DNA from 3 places in the Agrobacterium sp. 20P9.1.2 genome. Region 3 is predicted to be linked to each of the others. Evidence: predicted binding sites of a transcription regulator. Region 3 holds the regulator's gene; each other region holds the start of a gene.
The links. The regulator PhoB, encoded in region 3, activates phosphate uptake and scavenging genes when phosphate is short. The targets are predictions, from matches to a motif close to TGTCATNNANCTGTCAT.
Positions count from the first base shown of each region.

Region 1 (5,975 bases), on a different contig from region 3:
CCACCCTGCCCGGCAGCATCTTGAGCCATCACGCGAACAGGCGCAAAGGCGACAAGCGCTGTGCAGCCGAGCAAGAGGGCGCTGCGATATCGGCGTTGCGACTGTGTTCGGTCTGCGCTTGTGGTTTCAATGGTCATGATCAAATTCCAGAACTCATGTTGCTGTGTCTGGCAAGCTGGGTGAAAATCCAGTTGCCCCCCTTGATGGGCTGATAACTTGAGGGCGTTAGTCTGGTATTGTACAATTCCACGGTTTTGTAAAAAACCATGGAAACTTCGCCGCTCTTGGCGACGCTTCTCCCACATGGGTCTTGACCTTGCAGAGTGAAGCTGAGACTTGAAGTCAACTTTTAACGTCGAGAGAGTGTCGCCAATGCTGCGCTTCGTTCGCGCTTTTGCGCCCGTGATTGTAACGTTTCTATCGCTTGTGATGGGCAATGCCGCCTTGGCCGGGGAGAACACTTCCTACCCCATCGTCATCAAACATGCCTTTGGCACGACCACGATTCCCAAGAAGCCCGAGCGCGTGGCGACTGTTGCATGGGCAAATCACGAGGTGCCGCTGGCGCTGGGCATCGTCCCGGTCGGCTTTGCCTCGGCCAATTTCGGCGATGATGACGGTGACGGCATCCTTCCCTGGGTGGCGGAGAAGCTTAAGGCACTTGGTGCAGAAAAGCCCGTTCTCTTCGATGAAGGCGATGGCATTGATTTCGAAGCCGTCGCTGCGACGAAGCCGGATGTCATCCTGGCTGCCTATTCCGGCCTGAGCCAAGCCGACTATGACACTTTGAGCCAGATTGCCCCTGTCGTCGCCTATCTAGAATCGCCATGGGCAACCGATTGGCGGGACATGATCCGCTTCAACAGCGCTGGTCTCGGCATGGCCGAGGAAGGCGAGGCACTGATCAAACGCACGGAAGCCGAAATTGCCGAAGTCGTTGCCGGGGTTCCCCAACTCAAAGGCAAATCGGCCATGTTCGTCACCCATCTGGACACGACCAATCTCAGCACGGTCAATTTCTATACCGCCAATGATACCCGCGTGAAATTCTTCGCCGATCTCGGTTTGTCATCCCCCAAAAGTGTCAGGGAAGCAACGACGCCCGGCCAGTTTGCCTCGAGCGTCAGCGCGGAGCGCGTGGATGCGTTTGACGACGTGGATATCGTCGTCACCTATGGCGGCCAGCCGTTGCTGGACGCAGTGAAGGCCGATCCGCTTCTGTCCAGAATGCCCGCGGTCGAGCATGATTCCATCGTCATGCTGGGTCGAAATCCGCTGGGCACGGCAGCCAATCCGACACCGCTTTCGATTTCGTGGATTTTGAAAGACTACGTCGGCATGCTTGCCAAGGCCGTGGAGAAGGCTGGAAAACAATAATGACGTTTCGATACGTCAGGCAGAAAGCGCCGGGTGTGGTTCTCAAACGCTCGAACAGCGTCAGATCACTCTGGCTTCTGGCGCTGATGACAGCTCTTTTTCTGTTGTGCATGCTATCCGTTGCTATCGGTACGCGTGACGTCGCCTGGGGCGACATTTTCTCGGCACTTAGCGGACAAATGGAAAATATCGGTCAGGCGGCGGTTGCGGTTCGCATTCCACGCACCGTGCTTGCCATGTTTGCTGGCGGGGCGCTGGGACTTTCCGGCGCGATCATGCAAGGCGTCACGCGCAATCCGCTGGCTGATCCGGGCATTTTAGGCGTGAATATGGGCGCTTCGCTGGCCGTCGTTATCGGTGTTGCCTGGTTTAATATCGCCTCAGCCAATGCCTTCATCTGGACGGCGATCATTGGCGCTGGCTGTTCGGCGGTTTTCGTTTACACGATTGGCTCGCTGGGTCGCGGAGGTGCCACACCTCTCAAGCTGGCACTTGCTGGCGCGGCGACTTCCGTCGCATTTTCATCGCTGGTCATCGCGGTCGTGCTGCCGCGAAACGACATCGCTGGCGGCATTCGGTCCTGGCAGATCGGCGGCGTCGGCGGCGCGACATTCGACCGTATTTCGCACATATTGCCCTTTCTGGCCGTCGGCTTCCTCATCAGCATCCTCTCGGCCAGAAAACTGAACTCTCTCGCCTTGGGTGATGAACTTGCCGCTGGGCTGGGTGAACGTGTGGCCATCGCCCGCGCTTTTTCGGCCCTTGGCGCAATCACCCTCTGCGGGGCAACGACCGCGGTCTGCGGGCCAATCGGCTTTCTGGGGCTTATCGTGCCGCATCTCTGCCGCCTGCTTGTCGGCGTCGATCACCGTTGGCTTTTGCCGTTTTCGGCGCTGGGCGGCGCATGCCTGCTGCTTGCGGCCGATATTGTCGGGCGCATCGTTTCCCGCCCGGCGGAGCTTGATGTCGGCATCGTAACAGCGCTGATCGGTGCACCGTTTTTCATCTGGGTCGTCAGACGTCAGCGGGTGCGCGACCTATGACGATGCTGTCTCCTATCATCGATTCCATCGTGGAACAGCGCAACGGACATGCACGCCGACGCATGACGGTGATTGCGGTTCTTGTCACGCTGCTGCTTGCCGTATTTTCGCTTACCCTTGTTCTCGGTCAGTCCTTGACCCCACCGGCGGACGTGCTGCGCGTTCTGCTGGGTGAAGATGTGGCGGGGGCAAGCTTTACCGTTGGTCAGTTGCGGCTGCCGCGAGCGCTGCTTTCCGTTCTCGCAGGCCTGAGCTTCGGCCTTGGCGGCGTTGCCTTTCAGATCATGCTGCGCAATCCGCTCGCAAGCCCCGACATCATTGGCATTAGTTCCGGTGCCAGCGCGGCAGCGGTGTTTGCCATCGTTGTACTGTCGCTGAAAGGGCCAATTGTATCCGTCTTTGCGGTGGTTGCCGGTCTTGGAGTCGCTTTGTCGGTCTATGCGCTGTCCTCCCGCAACGGGGTTGCCGGAACACGGCTTATCCTCGTCGGCATCGGTGTTTCCGCAATGCTGGAAAGCGTCATCGCCTATATTCTGTCCACCGCCCCCGCATGGAACCTGCAAGAGGCGATGCGCTGGCTGACGGGCAGCGTCAATGGCGCGCAGCTTTCGCAAGTCCTGCCGCTTCTCCTGGGGCTTGCCATCTTCGGCGGTCTGCTGCTGAGTCGCCAGCGTGATCTGGAAGCGTTGCGGCTGGGCGATGACACGGCTGCGGCACTTGGCGTGCGGGTCGGCGTCACCCGCATCGTGGTCATCGTGGCCGCTGTGGGCATGATTGCCTTTGCCACAGCTGTTACAGGACCAATCGCTTTTGTCGCCTTTCTCGCAGGGCCGATTGCCGCCCGGGTCGTCGGACCCAACGGCTCATTGCTCCTCCCTGCAGCCCTGATCGGAGCGCTGCTTGTCTTGGCCGGGGATTATGCCGGGCAATTCCTGCTGCCAAGCCGCTATCCCGTCGGTGTCGTCACCGGGGCTCTCGGCGCACCCTATCTGATTTTCCTAATCATTCGCGTCAACCGGACCGGAGGCTCGCTTTGACCGCCCATTCCCTTACCGCCAGCCAACTTTCAGCCGGTTATGGTGACAACGTCATTCTGGAGGGGCTCGATCTTGCCGTTCCTCCGGGTCGGATCACGGTGATTGTCGGGGCCAATGCGTGCGGCAAATCCACACTTTTGCGCACCATGTCACGGCTTATTTCGCCGCGCCGGGGGCATGTCTTGCTGGACGGGAAATCCATTCACAGCACGGCCCCTCGCAAGCTTGCGCAGACGCTGGGCCTGCTTCCGCAATCGCCAATCGCGCCGGAAGGCATAACCGTTGCCGACCTCGTCAGCAGAGGACGCCACCCGCATCAGGGACTGTTGTCCCGCTGGACCACAAAGGATGATGAAGCAGTCGCAGCCGCACTCGAGGCGACGAAGACCTTTGAACTGGCGGAACGGCCCGTCGATGAGCTCTCCGGCGGCCAGCGGCAGCGTGTGTGGATTGCCATGGCGCTGGCCCAGCAGACCGAAATCCTGTTGCTGGACGAGCCGACCACCTTTCTCGACATCAGCCATCAGGTCGAGGTTCTGGACCTGCTGACGGACCTCAACCACACGCGCGGAACGACCATCGTCATGGTGCTGCATGATCTCAATCTCGCCGCACGTTATGCGGACCATCTGGTGGCCATGGCAGCCGGACGTCTGCATGTCATCGGCACGCCGGAGCAGGTCTTGACCGAACAGAATGTGCGCGAGGTCTTTGGGCTGGAAAGCCGCATCATCACCGACCCCACATCGGGCAGGCCAATCATGCTTCCCATCGGCCGCCACCGGATGAGTTCCGCGCCGGACGACGCGGGCGTCGTCTGAGATGCAGCCGCATTCATCTCATTCGTCAATCGCTGTAAACAAATTGTCATGATCGCTGGGCATTTTGCCCAGCATCGACTCACGTCTGGCTATGACGTGTCTCGCAAAGGCATATTGCAATAAATGAATTGAGGAGGCTGTCATGGCCAAGCTACGCGCATATTTCCCACTTTTCCGCTCAACCCTGCTTGCATCCGTCGCTGCGTTCGGCATCGCATCACATGCGCAAGCGTTTGACGCTGCCGAGCCTTCCGGCGCCGGCTACAGCATTTCCGTTCCTGCACCCTCGGTCGAATATCCGCTGCCTGTCGCGGAAAACTATCACAACCAGACGGGCAAGAACGCCAAGGGCGAAAGCGTCAACGCCTATGATGACAAGGATAATCCCGTCATCAAAATCCTGTCCGGCTTCAACCGCATCTGGACGCTGGGTGATGAGAACTGGGCCAATGGCGGCGCGAATGGCGATGGCCCGAAAGACTATAGCAAGGTCACAGTCCTGAACCCCGACGTCTGGACGGAGAACATGCGTTACGTGCTTTCCGTCACCGGAAAGAACCGCACGGGCGCTGCCGCTCTGGACGCCTATCTCAACGACCGTCGCTCGCAAGGTTACAGCGTCATCGAAGGCCTGGGACCACTGGCAGATTGGTATCGGGAGGGCGCCGGTGCGACCACCACCATCAACCATACGCTGAGCGACTTCAACGTCAATGAAGTCATTACCAAACGGGAAGACGACAAGGGAACGGAAGCAGGTTCGCCGGATTCGGAGCTGAAGAATTTCGGCGCCTTCATGGCGCTGATGCGCGGCCCCGAGGGGACGACCTCGCCCTCCAAATACTTCTACTCCACTCCCCGTCCATGGCGCATGAATGCCAAGGGCGAGGTGATCGAGACCGGCACCGAAACCATCGGCGACAAGACATTCGAGCGCTACGAGTCCGAGCCTGACGTCACTGTACCCGCCTTGCGCTATGCGCGCGAAAACCGGGGTCGCGCAAAGGATGGTGGATTTCCAAGCGGCCACACCAATGCGGCCTATCTGGCGGCAATCGTCTATGCCTATGCAGTACCGGAGCGTTTTTCCGAACTGCTGACAAAAGCGTCGCAGCTTGGCGAAACCCGCATCGTGGCAGGCATGCACTCGCCGCTCGATGTCATCGGCGGGCGCATCACCGCCACCGCCATTGCTGCTGCCGTTCTGCAAGACCCGAAAGTGGCCGATGTGAAAAAGGCCGCGCATGATGAGGTGCAGGCCTATCTCACCAAGCGCCTGCCGCAGGGCCAGACACTTGAAGCCTTTGCGCATAGTGCAGATATCGACGCAGACCGCTTCGCGAATGAGAGCACCAATAAGGCTGATTATCGCAAGCGGATGACCTATTCGTTCAAGCGTGATCTGTCCGCTCCGAACTTGGCCATGGTCGTGCCGCAGGGTGCCGAAGTCCTGTTGGAAACGCGCCTCCCCTATCTTGACGCAGGCCAACGCCGTGCGGTTCTCTTTTCCACCGGCATCGAGTCCGGCTATCCTTTGCTGGATGACAGCAATGGCTGGGGCCGCATCAATCTCGTCGCAGCTGCTTCCGGCTATGGATCGTTCGACGGCGATGTGAATGTGGCGATGGACGCAGCCGCTGGCGGTTTCAACGCCCAAGATAGCTGGACGAATGATATTGCAGGCACAGGTCGTCTGG
Region 1 is NZ_JBYOKI010000002.1:556,366-562,340, forward strand. Features, by position in the region: gene AC27VJ_RS08400 (TonB-dependent siderophore receptor) at 1-137, opposite strand, end outside; gene AC27VJ_RS08405 (iron-siderophore ABC transporter substrate-binding protein) at 373-1,377, shown strand; gene AC27VJ_RS08410 (FecCD family ABC transporter permease) at 1,377-2,420, shown strand; gene AC27VJ_RS08415 (FecCD family ABC transporter permease) at 2,423-3,457, shown strand; gene AC27VJ_RS08420 (ABC transporter ATP-binding protein) at 3,454-4,278, shown strand; gene AC27VJ_RS08425 (acid phosphatase) at 4,421-5,975, shown strand, end outside.
Region 1: a site for PhoB is predicted at 4,312-4,328, ahead of AC27VJ_RS08425 (acid phosphatase). Genes of this name have one in related genera too.

Region 2 (5,975 bases), 790 kb from region 3:
CAGCAGCGGCATTTTGCGGTCTCGGTCATAGGGGCGGTAGATGACGGTGGCGCGGGCGTAGAGGCCGATGGCGCAGGCGGCGATGTACCAGCGGTAGTCACCGATGAAGTGGTGAGTGAAGAAGTTGGCGTAGATGGCGATGCCCATCAGCGACGCCATCCAGTAGGGCGGATGGTGGCGGATGCGCACATCCAGCAGGCGCCATGCCTGAATGATGTAGCTGCCGACGGCGGCATACATGAAGCCGGAAAAGAGGGGTACGCCCAGAACTTTCGTGTAAGCGAAGTCCTGATAGGACCATGACTGGATGCTGCCGGATGTCTTGAACACCTCCAGTGCAAAGCCGACGACGTGAAAGAGCAGAATGGCCTTGGCTTCGTCCCATGTTTCCAGCTTGCTCCAGATCATGAAAAACTGAATGCCAAGGGCGATGACAAGCAGCACATCGTAGCGGGGCAGGCCGAACAGGCCACCGCGTGGCACAAGAAAGATCGAGATGAAAAACAGCCCGGCGAACATGCAGGCTCGCGCTTCCTTGATGCCGAAATAGAGAAACTCGACGATGAAACGCTTTACGCCTCTCAACTCTCCCCAGGGCTGTCTATCGCATAGAAAGGCGTCAAGCGTAGCGAGGCGACTGGCGGGGTAGGTGGTTTCGCTTGTCAAAGCCATCGGTCCTCTTACTCGGCAGGATTGTATCTCTACAACAAACCGGAAATAAAGCGACATGATGATCAAACATGCCCACCGATTTTATGGCAGCCGATTGGCGTTTTTTATCTCCGCCTGTGGAGTGATCTTCGCCGGTCTGCTGCTGCGGCGATATGGCTATACGGTCGGGTTGCCCTTCGTCGTGGTGAAATATGGCGGGTCGGTGCTGTGGGGATCAATGGTCTATCTGCTTGTGGCGACCGTCATGCCATTGCGCAAACGGCATCTGGCCGTCGCAGTCGCTTGCGGGCTGGCAATCGCTGTGGAATTGATCCGGCTCGTTCATTTTCCAGCGCTGGATGCGTTTCGGGCTACGACATCGGGAGCACTGCTGCTCGGCCGCGTTTTTTCGCTGTGGAATATTGCGTGTTACGGGCTGGGAATAGCGGCGGCTGCGCTCATCGCGCAGCGCCTCTAGGCGAAAGAGCTGCCTTGCGCGCCCGCTTCCGGGCCATGATTGCGGGTCTGATGGTTCGATAGCCGAGCAGAATGAGCATGACCGAAATGTAGAAGACCGGCTCTAGCGTCAGCGATTTGCGCGCCAGCACGAAATGCAAAATGCCGGAGATGAGGATGAAATAGCTCAGGCGATGCAGCGTGTTCCAGCGCGAGCCAAGTTGGCGGATCGACCAGCGGTTGGAGGTCAGCGCCAGCGGGATGAGCATGACGAGCCCCGCCATGCCGAACATGATGTAGGGCCGCTTGAGAATATCGCCGATGATGGAGCTGAAGACCATGCCCCGGTCCAGAACCAGATAGACCGCGAAATGCGCCAGCACGTAATAAAAGGCGATGAGGCCCAACGCCCGGCGATAGGCGATGAGATTGATGTTGAAGAGATCACGCAGCGGCGTGACGCAGAGGCCGAGACAGAGGAAACGCAGCGCCCAGATGCCGAGAAGATGCTCGAAATCCTTGACCGGATTGAAGCCGAGCCCGCCGGTGGCTGCGAGATAAAAGTACCAGATGCCGGGACACAGGCCAATGATGTAAAGCGCCCAGATGGCCGCGGGCTGATATCGCTTCGGCAGGGACGGGAGCGAGACGGCAAACGCCATGGTCAGTAATTCGCCTTCAGATCCAGCCCGTTATAAAGACTTGCGACCTCATCATAGCCGTTGAACATCAGCGTTGGACGTCTCTGGGTGCTGAAGAAGCCGCCTTCGCCGATGCGTTGCTCGGTGGCCTGGCTCCAGCGCGGATGATCAACCTTCGGATTGACGTTGGAGTAGAAGCCATATTCGCGGGCATTGGAGTTTTTCCACGTCGTTTCCGGCTGCTTTTCCACCAGTGAAATACGCACGATAGATTTGATGCCCTTGAAACCATATTTCCATGGCACGACAAGGCGGATCGGCGCGCCGTTCTGGTTCGGCAGCGTTTCCCCATAAAGGCCGACTGCAAGAATCGTCAGCGGGTGGCGTGCCTCATCAAGACGCAGGCCTTCGACATAGGGCCAGTCCAGTGGCTGGAAAAAGCCCTTCTGCCCCGGCATTTCCTCCGGGCGAACCACTGTTTCAAAAGCGACGTATTTGGCACTGCCCAGCGGCTCCACCTTATCTAGTAGGGTGGAGAGCGAGAAACCAATCCATGGGATGACCATGGACCAGCCTTCCACGCAGCGCATGCGATAGGTCCGCTCTTCCAGCGGAGATTTCAGCAGGTCTTCGATGCCGAATTCCTGCGGCTTGCCGACCAGCCCATCCACCTTCACCGTCCACGGCGTCGGTTTGAAGTCGCCTGAATTGGCTTTCGGGTCGGCCTTGTCCGTGCCGAATTCGTAGAAATTGTTGTAGCTGGTCACAGCATCGAGCGGCGTCAGCTTTTCATCCAGCTTGTAAGGGCCGGGTTGGGCGGTGAGCGGTGCTGCGAAAGCACTCTCAGCCGTCAGCCCCATGGCGGCAAAGCCCGCTGCGGTTCCGAGAAAATTGCGCCGGGACATGTAGACGTCGCGCGGGGTGATTTCGGCAGACGAAATGCGGGGCGGGCGGTAGGCGGGCATGGAAACCTCCTGAGAAGCCAATCAGCGATATTGCTATCCAATACCCAGTACGTTGGCTCGTAAGATATGTTTCACATTACGAGAAAAAAATTGAAATGGAGCATGCGCGGAAAACAATTTTACGAGAACGATATGCAATTCGCGGAAAAAGATGAGGCGCACGGTTGAAGGTGCGCCTCATGATATCAGCCTCAGAGGATCAGGCGGAACTTGGCGAAGCCCTCGGCACCATCGCCAGCTTCCTCGATCTTTGCGCCCTTGACGTCCTTGGCATATTGGCGCGCCTTCGGGCCGGTTTCGAACACGGCTGTCGTGTTGGCCACTGGTGCAAAGGACCAGTTGTCGTCGGCAGACGGATTGATCGTGCCCTGCGCGATGATGTAGCGCACGATGACATCGCGGTTGGTATCCGGCGCAACGAAGATGATCTTGTCGGACGCGATACCGGGGAACTTGCCGCCACCGCTGGCGCGGTAATTGTTCGTTGCAACCACGAATTTCTGTGCCGGATCGATCGGCTTGCCTTCGAACTGAAGGTTGACGATACGGTTGCTCTCCGGCGTCACGGCCTTGCCGTCCTTGTCGAACTTGGCCGGTTTGGAAATGTCGATCTGGTAGGTCACGCCGTCGATGACATCGTAATTGTAGGACGGGAAATCGTTGTTCAGCAGCGGCGCGTCCTTTGCGCCAGCTTCGACCGTGTTGAACATGCCTGCCGACATTTCCAGCCAGTCCTTGACCTGCGCGCCGGTGATCAGCACGGCCTGCACCGTGTTAGGGTAGAGATAAAGGTCGGCGACGTTCTTGATGGCGATATCACCGGTGGGGACATCGGTGTAATAATCCGAGCCACCACGACCACCAGCCTTGAAGGGAGCGGCGGCAGACAGAACCGGCAGATCCTTATACTGGCCTTCCTTCAGCATGTCCTTGATGTACCAGGTCTGGGCATTGGACACGATCTGGACAGATGGATCATCCGCCACCAGCGCGAAGTAGGAATAGAGCGGCGCGGATGTCTTGCCCACGGGGCGGCGGACATAGGCGAGGGTGGCTTCGTGATCGGTCTTGGCGGCGGCGATGATTTCCGGCTTGTCTTTCACGTCGGCCACGATCTTGCGGTTATCGTCGCGGTGATAGATCGGGCGGGCTTCGGTGGTAAAGTCCACGATCTTCCAGTTCTTGCCATCCTTTTCCAGCAGCAGATCGATGAGGCCCATATGCGAGCCCCAGAAACCGGCCATGACGGCGGGCTTGCCCATCAGCGTGCCCTTGACCGGATCGGCACCTTCGATGCCATCCCATGTCTTGGGGCCGGGGAAGACGAGATGCTGGTGACCTGTGAAGACGGCATCGATGCCCTGAACGCCAGCGAGATACAGCGAGGCATTTTCCATGCGGTCGCTTTGACCCTTGCCTTCGATACCGGAATGCGACAGCGCGATGATGATATCAGCACCCTGTTCCTTCATCACGGGCACCCAGGCCTTGGCGGCATCGACGATATCGCGGGTCTGTGCTTTGCCTTCAAGGTTCTTGGCATCCCACATCATGATCTGTGGCGGTACGAAGCCGATGATACCGACCTTGACCGGGCTGGTCGCGCCGGAGCCGTCCTTGATCTGCTTTTCAAGGATCACATAGGGCTTGAAGAAGAGGTCGTCCTGCTTGGGGTCGGACGCGAGCTGGCCCTTGGTCAGGTTGGCGCAGACGTAGGGGAAGCCAGCACCGCCCAGCGTGTTGAACATGAAATCGAGTCCATAATTGAACTCGTGGTTACCCAGCGTGCCGCAATCATAACCCAGCACATTCATGGCATTGATGACCGGGTGCTTGTCACCCGCCTTCATGCCACGCTCATAGGCAATGTAATCGCCCAGCGGGTTGCCCTGAAGGAAGTCGCCATTGTCCACCAGCATGGAGTTGCCGGCTTCGGCACGAATGCTGTCGATGATGGAGGCGGTACGGGCCAGACCCAGCGTGTCGTTCGGCTTATCGGCGTAATAATCATAAGGGAAAACGTGGACGTGAATATCCGTCGTTTCCATGATGCGCAGATGCGCCTGGTTGCCCTGCGCACGCGCCGCAAACGGGTGGAGCATGACAAAGGCCGAAGAGGCGGCAATGCCTCTCAGCAGAGAACGTCGCGTGATGGGATGAAGGCCGATAAGCGAAGACATGGAAGCTCCTCGAATGAGTTCAGGCTGCGTGGGAAGGCGGCAGCGTAAAACGAATAATCGAGGAGTCCATCATCAAAATGACAGCCATGTGACTTGTCCCGGATTTTTAAACCATCCGGTAAATTTCATTTCATCCAGCCAGCGTCGGCTTCACATCCGCATGGAAGAAACGGAAGTAGGAGGAAAGCTGGGCCAGCGTGTTGGTGGAAAGCTGCAATTGCAGACCAAGCCTGTTCATGTGCTGCCACTGCACCGTGCCTTCGATGAAGCCGAGGTCTTCGCTCTGCACCTTGACCCGGCTTCCCTTGGTGGCGGCGAATGCGCCTTCCAGTTCCAGCGCCATGCCGGTGGCCGAAAGATCGACCACGCGGCCTTTCACCGATTGATTGAAATACTGAACCGTTCCGTAAATACGTGTCTTGCTGCGGCCCGCGCCGCGATTCTGCATGGTCAGATTGCCGGTCATCTTCATAATTCCCGATTTATCACTGTCCCAAAATCGCACGGAAAATTTGCGGACCGCTTATTTTATTCGGTAAAATTAAGCCCAACTGCGTATTCAGGCGGTCTATGCGGCATTGGTAGCAATTGTTGCGGGCGGAGCGGACGTGAACATAGGCGATGTCATCCCGCGCCAGCAGCTCCTTTGCCCTATCTGCAATATCTCCCGTCGCAGTCACAGCACCCGTGCCGTAAACGATTCGATCAGCATGGCTGTAACCGCGCACGATATAGTCCGCGCTGTCGAGCATGGGCGGCAATATGTCGTCTGCGGCAGGGGGCTCGCAGGCTTCAGCATGGATGAAAATGGGGCCGGTTTCCGCAAAGGGTTGCAGGCGCGGAAAGGGACGATAGGCCAGGAGAAGCATGGCTTCGCCATCCTTTATCTGCCCAAGGCAGACGCGGCAGGGATAGGTGCCGACGGCAATCGATGGTTCGGGATTCTGCCCGTTGGCATCCGGCTTTCCATTGCGAAAGGCTTCGGCCTCACTGGCGGCCATGGCGGTAAAAACGATCTCGGTCATAACGGCTCCTTTGCGTTGCTAGTTTGTCGCTATGCTCTTCAAAGAGTCGTGTATCCA
Region 2 is NZ_JBYOKI010000001.1:1,151,793-1,157,767, forward strand. Features, by position in the region: gene AC27VJ_RS05770 (DUF817 domain-containing protein) at 1-672, opposite strand, end outside; gene AC27VJ_RS05775 (ribosomal maturation YjgA family protein) at 728-1,129, shown strand; gene msrQ (protein-methionine-sulfoxide reductase heme-binding subunit MsrQ) at 1,110-1,769, opposite strand; gene msrP (protein-methionine-sulfoxide reductase catalytic subunit MsrP) at 1,772-2,713, opposite strand; gene AC27VJ_RS05790 (bifunctional 2',3'-cyclic-nucleotide 2'-phosphodiesterase/3'-nucleotidase) at 2,905-4,893, opposite strand; gene AC27VJ_RS05795 (PilZ domain-containing protein) at 5,024-5,359, opposite strand; gene AC27VJ_RS05800 (DUF1203 domain-containing protein) at 5,379-5,918, opposite strand.
Region 2: a site for PhoB is predicted at 4,971-4,987, ahead of AC27VJ_RS05790 (bifunctional 2',3'-cyclic-nucleotide 2'-phosphodiesterase/3'-nucleotidase). Genes of this name have one in related genera too.

Region 3 (5,975 bases):
GAATTTCCTTCCTGTCGCATCAGCCGAAATCGGGATCGATTTCCAAAAACGCCGCTGCGGGGTGGATAGAGTGGCCCGGAGCGTTTGCGCCCATGGGCGCCTTGTCCGAAGCCTGTACCGCCGGGCGGCACAAAAAAAGGCCAGGCAACGTGCCTGACCTCGCTTGGTCTCATGCTTTCGACAGTGCCAGTACATCCGTGGTCAAAGGAAAGCGGAGTCCGTATTAAGCAGCCTGGAGATTGCAGGCCGACATTTTGCCCGACTTGTTGTCGCGCTCAAGGTCGTAGCTCAGCTTCTGGCCTTCAACGATTTCGCGCATACCTGCACGCTCTACAGCGGAGATGTGTACGAATGCGTCTGTGCCGCCGTTGTCTGGCTGAATGAAGCCGAAGCCCTTGGTGGAGTTAAACCATTTTACTGTGCCTGTGGTCATAATGAACCCTTTCAAAGCATAAGTTATAGATCACAGAACTGACGCCCTGTGTGCGAGTATAGCGATTTTTTTGAAGGAAAGGGTTAGTTCAAAACGCGGTGCTAATCGCGCGGCAACCAAAGCTCAGCAAGCAAAATATCGATAAACCAGTGATAGAGGGTTATGACCGGATAGTCAAACTTTAAATTTCAGATCATTGAAATGAGCGTTTATCTTGCAACGCAGCAGCCTCTTCAGAAATATAATAATCCGTGCTGGATTTTCAATTTTGAAAATTTACCTGCCCTTTGTTTTTACTCAGGAAAACTGCGCGGCAAGCGGATATCCCCGCCTCCCCTTTCCATCCGCAACTTCTGGCGCAAACCAGTTCAAAGGGGTCAAAAATATATCTTCGTGACCGGCTGGAGATGGCTCCCCTTCTCGTACACATTCCTGCCTAAGCTGCGCAAAAATACAAAACGCGCGCCGTTGACCCGGTGAGGCAACAGCGCGCATTGTGCGAAAGATCAGTGATGGAGCCGCCCGTCAGGCTTCCATAGAATAGCCAGCGCCGCGAACGGTGCGGATCACATCCTGCATGTTGGAGAAGTTCAGAGCCTTGCGCAGACGACCGACATGAACATCGACCGTGCGTTCGTCCACATAGATATCGTGACCCCAGACGCCGTCGAGAAGTTGCGAGCGGGAGAAGACGCGGCCGGGAGAGACCATCAGGAACTCCAGCAGGCGGAATTCGGTTGGTCCGAGGCGCACTTCGCGGGTCTTGCGGTGAACACGATGCGTTTCGCGATCCAGCTCGATGTCACCGCATTTCAGGACAGACGACAGAACTTCCGGGCGGGCGCGACGCAGCATGGCTTTGACGCGCGCCATCAGTTCCGGCGTGGAGAAGGGCTTGACCACATAGTCGTCTGCGCCCGTGGCCAGTCCGCGCACGCGCTCGCTTTCCTCACCGCGTGCCGTCAACATGATGATCGGCAGGCGTTCGGTCTCGGGGCGCATTCTCAGGCGACGGCACAATTCGATGCCGGAAACGCCCGGCAGCATCCAGTCCAGGATCAGCAGATCCGGCGTCCGCTCCTGCAGGCGGATTTCCGCCTCGTCGCCACGGGGAATGGTGTCGACATCGTAACCTTCGGATTCCAGATTGTAACGAAGAAGAACACTCAAAGCCTCTTCATCTTCGACAACTGCGATTTTCGGCACCATAGGCTTGGGACTCCGCCAGTCTTACCAGAGCGCCATGCGTTCATTTGGACGCATCACGGACGCTCTGGCCTGTTGATCTACACATCGGCATTCCGAAGATCGTTTCCGATCCAAAGTGCCGATGCTGTAAAACTTACTCGGTTACTGCACCGAGCGTGTTGGAACTATCGTCCTTCGGACGCTCGCCTTCCGGCTGGCTGCCGGTGGCCATGTAGTAGATGGTTTCTGCGATATTGGTCGCATGGTCGCCAACGCGCTCGATGTTCTTTGCGCAGAACAGCAGATGCGTGCAGGTGGTGATGTTACGCGGATCTTCCATCATGTAGGTCAACAGCTCGCGGAACAGCGAGGTGTACATGGCGTCGATCTCTTCGTCGCGCTCGCGGATGGCCTGCGCCTTTTCTACGGAACGTGTGGAATAGACGTCCAGCACTTCCTTCAGCTGCACCAGTGCCAGTTCCGACAGATGCTCGAGACCACGGGCCAGCTTGCGCGGAACGCCCGTGCCAGCAACGGCAATGACGCGCTTGGCGGTGTTCTTGCCAAGGTCGCCTACGCGCTCCAGATCGGCGGCAATGCGCAGCGAACCGATGATTTCGCGAAGGTCGGCCGCCATAGGCTGACGCTTGGCGATGGTGACGATGGCCTTGTCGCCGATCTCGCGCTCGGCGTGATCGAGGATCGTATCATCAGAGATGACCTTCTGGGCCAGCGCTGCATCGGAATTGACCAGCGCCCGCACCGCATCAGCGCACATCTGTTCAGCCAGACCACCCATTTCGGCGATGCGGCGGGTGAGGAACTTCAGTTCATCATCATAGGCGGACATAATATGGGAATGTGTCGACATGTTCGAAGTCTCCAGTTTCGATGCACTGGCCCGCAAGCCCAGTTGGGCTCAAGCGGTGCCATGCGAAGGGTTTGAACCAGCGTCAGATCAGCCGAAGCGACCCATGATATAGTCCTGCGTGCGCTGGTCATCCGGGTTGGTGAACATCTTATCGGTGTCGTTTTCTTCCACCAGATGGCCCAGATGGAACATGGCGGTTCGCTGCGACACGCGGGCTGCCTGCTGCATGGAGTGGGTAACGATGACGATGGTGTAATTGGCGCGCAGCTCGTGGATCAGTTCTTCGACTTTGGCGGTTGCAATCGGGTCCAGCGCCGAGCAGGGCTCATCCATGAGGATGACTTCTGGAGAAACCGCAATGGCGCGGGCGATGCACAGACGCTGCTGCTGACCGCCGGACAGGCCGGTGCCGGATTCGTGCAGACGATCCTTGGCTTCGTTCCACAGACCGGCCTTCTGAAGGCTGGACTCGACGATCTGATCCATATCCGCCTTGTTGCGGGCCAGACCATGGATGCGGGGACCGTAGGCGATGTTTTCGTAGATCGTCTTCGGGAAAGGGTTCGGCTTCTGGAACACCATGCCGACGCGGGCGCGCAGTTCCACCACGTCGATCGTCTGATCGTATATATCGTCTTCATCGAGCGTGATCTTGCCGGTAACGCGGCAACTGTCGATGGTGTCGTTCATGCGGTTCAGCGTGCGCAGGAAAGTGGACTTGCCACAGCCAGACGGTCCGATGAGCGCCGTCACGGTGTTTTCACGCACATTGAGGTTCACATCGTAAAGGGCACGCTTCTCGCTATAATAAACGGAAACGTCCTTGCCGATCATCTTGTATGTTACTTCATTCATTTTCTTGTCCAGCGCCTTTTCAACTGCTGCTTCCGACAACATATTCATAGCCTCAAGCTCCCGGTGTTTGTTACATCGCATGCTGGCTGGAAAACCGGTGACCCGATTTTCCCTAAGTAAGGTTTACCAACGACGCTCGAAGCGGCGACGCAACAGGATTGCTCCCACATTCATGACGATGAGGAACATAAGCAGGATGATGATAGCGCCTGATGTTCTCTCGACAAAGGCACGTTCTGCTTCGTTCGCCCACATGTAAATCTGCACCGGCAGGGCCGTGGACGGATCCATTGGCGTTGTCGGATAATTCGCGACGAAGGCGACCATGCCGATGAGCAGCAGCGGTGCGGTTTCGCCAAGGGCATGTGCCAGGCCGATGATGGTGCCGGTGAGAATTCCGGGCATGGCCAGTGGCAGCACATGGTGGAAGATGGTCTGCATTTTCGAAGCGCCAAGGCCAAGGGCAGCGGCGCGGATGGATGGCGGCACCGCCTTCAGCGCCGCACGAGTAGCGATGATGATGGTGGGCAGCGTCATCAGCGTCAGGACGAAGCCACCGACCAACGAGGCCGAGCGTGGGAAGCCCATGAAGTTGATGAAGACCGACAGGCCGAGCAGACCGTAAACGATGGACGGAACGGCGGCGAGGTTGTTGATATTGACTTCGATCAGGTCCGTCAGGCGGTTCTTCGGTGCGAATTCTTCCAGATAGATGGAAGCGGCGACGCCGATGGGCAGCGACAGAACCAGCACGATCAGCATCATGTAGAAGGAGCCGATCAACGCCACGCCGACACCTGCGGCTTCCGGACGGCTGGATGCGCCGTTAAAGAAGATGCCGGTGTTGAACTCCTTGGCCAGTTGGCCCGCTTCGGTCAGTTTCTTGACCCAGACGAGTTGCTGGTCGGAGATGCGACGGTTCTGCTCATTGACGGACACATCGACCTGACCCTTGACCACGCTATCAAGATCGCCTGAAGCCAAGAGGGCCACGGTGCGCGTCGTGCCGACGATGCTAGGATCGGCCACCACCAGATCGCGCAACTGTCCACGAATGCTGTCGGAGATCATCGCATTGACGGCACGAAGGCCATCGCGGTCATCCAGGGACACGCCGAGTGCCTTTGCCACCGCATTGCGGGCAATCACGGGGTAGTTCGCGGTCATCAGCTTGGCAGGGTTCTGGGCACGGACGTTGTCGGGATCGATGATCTGCTGCGAGAACTCGACCGGCACGGTGATCATGGTCTGCTGGAACGCCGTATAGCCTTTGCCGACGACGGACCAGAGAAGCAGGAAAAGGAACAGAAGGCCGAAGGAGATGGCGGCAAGGCCGTAAGTCCGGAAGCGGCGCTCGGCGGCGTAACGGCGCTTGATGCCGATATCGCGACGGACCTTCTTCGTTGCGGCTGGGGCGGTAAAGCCCGGAGTAACGACGTCGGTCATTCGTACTGCTCCCGGTATTTGCGCACAATATAGAGCGCGTAGATATTGAGGCAAAGCGTGATGGCAAAGAGGGTGATGCCAAGCGCAAAGGCAACCAGTGTCTGTGGCGAGGTGAATTCAAGGTCGCCCGTCAGCTGGCTGACGATCTTGACCGTCACCGTTGTCATCGGCTCGAACGGATCGAGCTGAAGGCGGGCGGCAACACCGGCGGCCAGAACAACGATCATGGTTTCGCCGATGGCGCGCGAGGCAGTCATCAAAATGGCGCCGACGATGCCTGGAAGGGCCGCTGGCAGAATGACCTTCTTGACCGTTTCCGAGCGCGTTGCACCAAGGCCCAGCGAGCCGTCACGCAGCGTGCGGGGAACGGCGGTGATGATATCGTCCGACAGCGAAGACACGTATGGGATCAACATGATGCCCATGACGAAGCCAGCGGTGATAACGCTCTGCGCCTGGATGAAGTTGGTGTAGTCGCCCGTTGTCAGGCCGTTGATCTGCGAGGAAATATCGCGAAGGAACGGACCGACGGTCGTCAGGGCGAAGAAGCCGTAGACGATGGTCGGGATGCCCGCCAGAACCTCCAGCAGCGGCTTTGCCACGGAGCGGAAGCGTGGGCTGGCATATTCCGCCATGTAGATGGCCGAGAACAGGCCGACCGGCACGGCAACCAGCATGGCCACGAAGCCGATATAGAGCGTACCTGCCAGAAGCGGAATGAGACCGAACTGACCGGCGCTTTCGGTGGAACCGGCAGCGGCAAAGCGCGGGTCCCATACTGTTCCGAAAAAGAACTGGTAGGCCGGCACCATGTTGAAGAACTGAATGGCTTCGGTCAGCATCGACAAAACGATACCGATGGTGGTGAGAATGGCGATGGAGGATGCCAGCAGCAGTGCCGCCAGAATGACCTTTTCGACATTGTTGCGGGCACGGAAGCGAGGCGCAATGCCGCGCATCGCGTAGATCGCGCAACCAATTGCCGAACCCAGGACGATGATGATCATGCCAAGGCGGCTGGCCGTCGTCATGGTGTTGAGCGTTTCAGCCGCTTCGACCATGTAGGGCTGCGGATCACCGGCAATGGCGACACCCTTGGAGCCGAGCAGCGGACGAAGAGTTGTCGGATCAGCCTTGGCCTGCGCAAGCTCTTCCGACGTCAGCCGTTGAAGACCGCGCGCA
Region 3 is NZ_JBYOKI010000001.1:365,028-371,002, reverse strand. Features, by position in the region: gene AC27VJ_RS01830 (cold-shock protein) at 224-433, opposite strand; gene AC27VJ_RS01825 (hypothetical protein) at 635-913, shown strand; gene phoB (phosphate regulon transcriptional regulator PhoB) at 959-1,642, opposite strand; gene phoU (phosphate signaling complex protein PhoU) at 1,776-2,492, opposite strand; gene pstB (phosphate ABC transporter ATP-binding protein PstB) at 2,580-3,395, opposite strand; gene pstA (phosphate ABC transporter permease PstA) at 3,471-4,793, opposite strand; gene pstC (phosphate ABC transporter permease subunit PstC) at 4,790-5,975, opposite strand, start outside.